2 regions of the Absiella sp. AM09-50 genome follow, and region 2 is predicted to be linked to the other one. Evidence: a T-box and tRNA genes for the amino acid it is inferred to sense, from the RefSeq annotation. Region 2 holds a T-box; the other holds one or more tRNA genes.
What was found. The T-box of region 2 lies ahead of thrS (threonine--tRNA ligase). A T-box ahead of a tRNA ligase gene usually reads a tRNA of that ligase, here a tRNA-Thr.
Positions count from the first base shown of each region.

Region 1: it has a tRNA-Thr gene. The T-box ahead of thrS (threonine--tRNA ligase) is inferred to sense a tRNA for this amino acid. The anticodon was not compared.

Region 1 is NZ_QVFI01000039.1:20,762-22,974, reverse strand. Features, by position in the region: gene DW114_RS19590 (HD-GYP domain-containing protein) at 1-471, shown strand, start outside; gene crcB (fluoride efflux transporter CrcB) at 473-853, shown strand; tRNA gene DW114_RS19580 (tRNA-Thr) at 909-984, shown strand; gene DW114_RS19575 (DUF3788 domain-containing protein) at 1,034-1,453, opposite strand; gene DW114_RS19570 (nuclear transport factor 2 family protein) at 1,545-1,931, opposite strand; gene DW114_RS19565 (hypothetical protein) at 1,937-2,213, opposite strand, start outside.
Region 2 is NZ_QVFI01000002.1:219,740-221,952, forward strand. Features, by position in the region: gene thrS (threonine--tRNA ligase) at 1-1,399, opposite strand, end outside; T-box leader at 1,446-1,655, opposite strand; gene DW114_RS03525 (recombinase family protein) at 1,916-2,213, shown strand, end outside.

The sequences.
Region 1 (2,213 bases), on a different contig from region 2:
ACACCTGTGAGCATACTAGAAAAACCAGGCAGATTAACTGCCAGTGAAATGAAAATTATGCGGGAACATGTTACACACTCTATTCATATTCTGAAAGGTACCATGGATAATGAAATCGTACAGATTGCTGTCAGACATCATGAAAAATTAAATGGAAAAGGCTATCCTTATGGTTTATCAGAAAAAGATTTAACCTTAGAACAGCGTATTCTTGCGGTCGCGGATATCTTTAGTGCTTTAAGTGGTAAACGAAGTTATAAAGAAGCATTCGATAAACAACAAATGATGCATATTTTATACCAGATGGCTGATGAAGGTGCCATTGATTCCACAATTGTGGATATATGCCATGAACATTTTCATACCATTATGGAGAATATTGAAACAGATTGTATTCCTTTGTTGTCAACATATCATCATATCGAATATGAGTATGAACATATTTTACAAGTAATTGGAAAGAAGGGCTGATATGAAAGCATTTTTATATGTAGGATTGGGTGGTGCCATTGGCGCAATGGCTCGTTATGGATTTTCTATGATTTCCATGAAAGCTGCCATTCCCATCAACACACTCCTCATTAATATATTAGGTTCTATTCTCATTGGTTTTATTGCACAACTTGCCTTATCATCTCATGTATCCCCACAACTTGTGTTACTGATTAAAACAGGTATCTGTGGTGGTTTTACAACGTTTTCCACATTCTCTTTAGAAACCTTTCAACTAATTGAGAAAAAAGCATGGCTACCAGCTGTTTCCTACATCTTCACTAGTGTCATGTTATGTGTGATTGGGGTATCTTTGGGAATGTATGGTGCCAGTTTACTGACAAGGAAATTTTCGCTTTAACTATGTACATTGATTTTGCATTGTGCTATAATAAATTCGCTTTCAAAAGCGATAGGCCGACTTAGCTCAGCTGGTAGAGCAACGCACTCGTAACGCGTAGGTCGGGGGTTCAAGTCCCTTAGTCGGCACCATATAAGAAAATGAATCAGTACCCATATCAAGTACTGATTTTTTTATATATTATGATACCTTTGTGAATTTCGCTGATAATACAATTTTAGCATCTTCATAATGCTCTTGCGTTAATACACGTTCATGTATCCATCCACCATCTCCACAAGAATACTTATTTATAATAAGCTCTTTTGTGTAGGGCTGTACCTTTGAAAAAATTGTATCAAACTGATTATTTGATAATCTTACCATCACTGTAAAAGCATTTCGTTCAGGAAATACGTTACAGATGAGTTTCTTTTTGATACGATGGGCAATACACCAGCCATAATGATTTCCATATGGATAGGATAATTCTTGCCGAGTATGGTAGGTTGTTGATAACCACTCATTAAACAACATAAACAATGCTCCACAATCGCCACAATACGCCTCCATTTCTTCAATAGCTGGTTGTTTACTTTTCTCAAGCATTCTTTCATACATAATCATGTTCTCCTTTATGTATCGTGAATTTCATACGTATTTCTGTATAAGTTGTGCCATCATAGGTATAGGAAAATACTTCCTGTTTTTTCTACTTCGGCAATGGTATGGATATCTTTTTTATTGATGTACCAATATGTTTTTCTTTTCGCCATAAAGGAGGTTCACCATCATCTCCCCAATACTCGTCAATGCATTCAATTTTATCATCTTTTACTTTTATAAAGGAAGTTACATGAAAAGACAGCTCTGTGGAAAACACATGTGTCACTGTGATAATCACTTGATCTATCCTTTCTATTCTTTCAATCTTGCCATCCCATTTGCCCGGATATTCACAATTCGCCTGTATGAATTCATTCAGTGTAAATTCTTCATTGGTATTATGCCATCGAATGACTGCATTTTCATGAAAGTATGAGCGCATGAGTACAGGATTTTGTTGAAGTGTTGCTTTCCAATAATTTTGTATATCCATATGGTTCACCCCTCTATCGTTAAATCATATAAATCATCAAAGATATCTGAAAATTCAAAAGAAATAATATGCGTATCATCTAATGTTTGATTACAATAGGAACATTGTCCATCATTATTTGACAACAGCAAAATAGAAGGTGTTCCCAGTGCAGGCAACAGTGTTTCTTTATTTTGATCAGGGAATATGCCATCATCACGAAAGGCTTCATCCTCTAATAAAAAATCCATAATTTTTGATAAATACAGGTGATAAGCAGATGCAAGCTTCATCGCATATTCT
Region 2 (2,213 bases):
GTTCAATCAGGATACCGATGAAACGCTCGATGGAACCAAAGATAACACGGTGTAACATAACAGGACGTGCCTTGCTGCCATCACTTTCTACATAAGATAAATCAAAACGTTCTGGCAGGTTCATATCCAGCTGGATTGTTCCACACTGCCATTCTCTTCCTAAAGAGTCTTTGATATGGAAGTCTAATTTAGGGCCATAGAATGCACCATCGCCTGGATTGACTTTATATTCTTTACCTGCGTGAACACATGCATCCGCAAGTGCTTTTTCACTCTTTTCCCAAATTGCTAAATCTCCAATATATTTCTTTTCAGGACGAGTAGATAATTCAATACGGTAGCTTAATCCAAATACGGAATATACACGGTCAATAAATTTGATCAATTCCATAACTTCGCTTTCAATCTGATCTGGACGCATGAAGATATGTGCATCATCCTGTGTAAATGTACGTACACGGAATAAACCATTTAATGCTCCACTTGCTTCATGGCGGTGTACCTGTCCAAGTTCACCCATACGAAGTGGTAAATCTTTATAGGAATGTAAAGCGTTTTTAAATACTAATAAAGAACCAGGACAGTTCATTGGTTTGATTGCGAATTCACGATCATCTACCATTGTTGTATACATGTTTTCTTTATAGTTTTCCCAATGTCCACTGACTTCCCATAATTCCTTACTCATCATAATTGGTGTTTTGATGAATTTATAGTTTTCTTTTGTATGTTCTTCATACCAGAAGTTTTCTAACAGATTACGGATAATCATACCATTTGGCAAGAAGAATGGCATACCAGGTGCATATTCACTCATCATGAACAAGCCTAATTCTCTACCAATCTTTTTGTGGTCACGTTTTTTTGCTTCTTCCAACAGATTTAAATGTTCTTCTAATTCCTCTTTTGTTTCAAAGCATACACCATAGATTCTCTGTAACATCTTATTGTTGGCATCGCCTTTCCAATAAGCGCCTGAGTGTTTTAACAGTTTAAAGTTCTTTAATTCTTTCACAGTATCTACGTGAGGTCCACGGCATAAGTCGATGAATTCTCCCTGTTGATAGCAAGTGATGTTTCCATCTTCTAAATCTTGAATCAAATCGATTTTATAAGGATCATCTTTAAACATTTCCAAAGCTTCTGCCTTTGAGATTTCTTTACGTACGATACGTTTTCCATCTTTTGCGATTTTCTTCATTTCTTTTTCGATTTTAGGAAGATCCTCATCACGGATTACTTCATCTCCTAAATCAATATCGTAGTAGAACCCTTCACTAATCACTGGTCCTACCCAGAATTTTGCGTTTGGATATAAACGCTTAACGGCCTGTGCCATCATATGTGCACAGCTGTGATTCATTACACTTAATCTTTCATTTTCTTTAATGTCGATCATGTTCTTCATTCCTTTCTTACATTTATACATATAAAAAAGACTGCCATCAAAGGACGTCAGTCTTACACGCGGTACCACCTTTGTTCATATTTCAAATGAAATATGCCCTCTTACCTGTTAACGCTGGTTATATGCGGCACACCTTTTCAGGGGCAACTCCAAGGGAGTAAGTACAACATCTTTCAGAAAGCTTTCACCTGCCGCTTTCCTCTCTACATCAGAATATTTGTACCCATATCCTTTTCTTCGTTTTTGTTTTACTTTTATTTTATACAACTTTTTTTAAGATATGTCAATTCTTTCGCGTTTTTTCCTTCCTTTTTCCTCCAATTCCAGTATTTTGATTTCTATTTTACCATTCAGAATGCTAAAAAATAAGAAAAATTAACATTATATGAATTAAACATTCTATGAGTACTTGTGATAGAATAATCTCATGTAGATTTCATCAAAATATTGGTAACTGTGAAATTTACCAATATTCAGTATAATCGACATCATGAAAGAGGGTGTATTATGAGAAAGACTTATGGCTATGTTCGTGTATCGAGCCAGGATCAAAACGAAGCACGACAGTATCTGGAGTTGATTGAATTCGGGATTGAAGAAAAATACATCTATATGGATAAATTAAGCGGAAAAGATTTTAACCGTCCTTCCTATCATCAGCTGGTATATAAGAAAATAAAGCCGGGAGATCTGCTGGTCATCAAAAGTATTGATCGTCTTGGCAGAAATTATAATGAGATTCTAAATGAATGGAAATACATCACAAAGGAAAAAAATGTAGATATTAAAATTCTGGATATGCCAT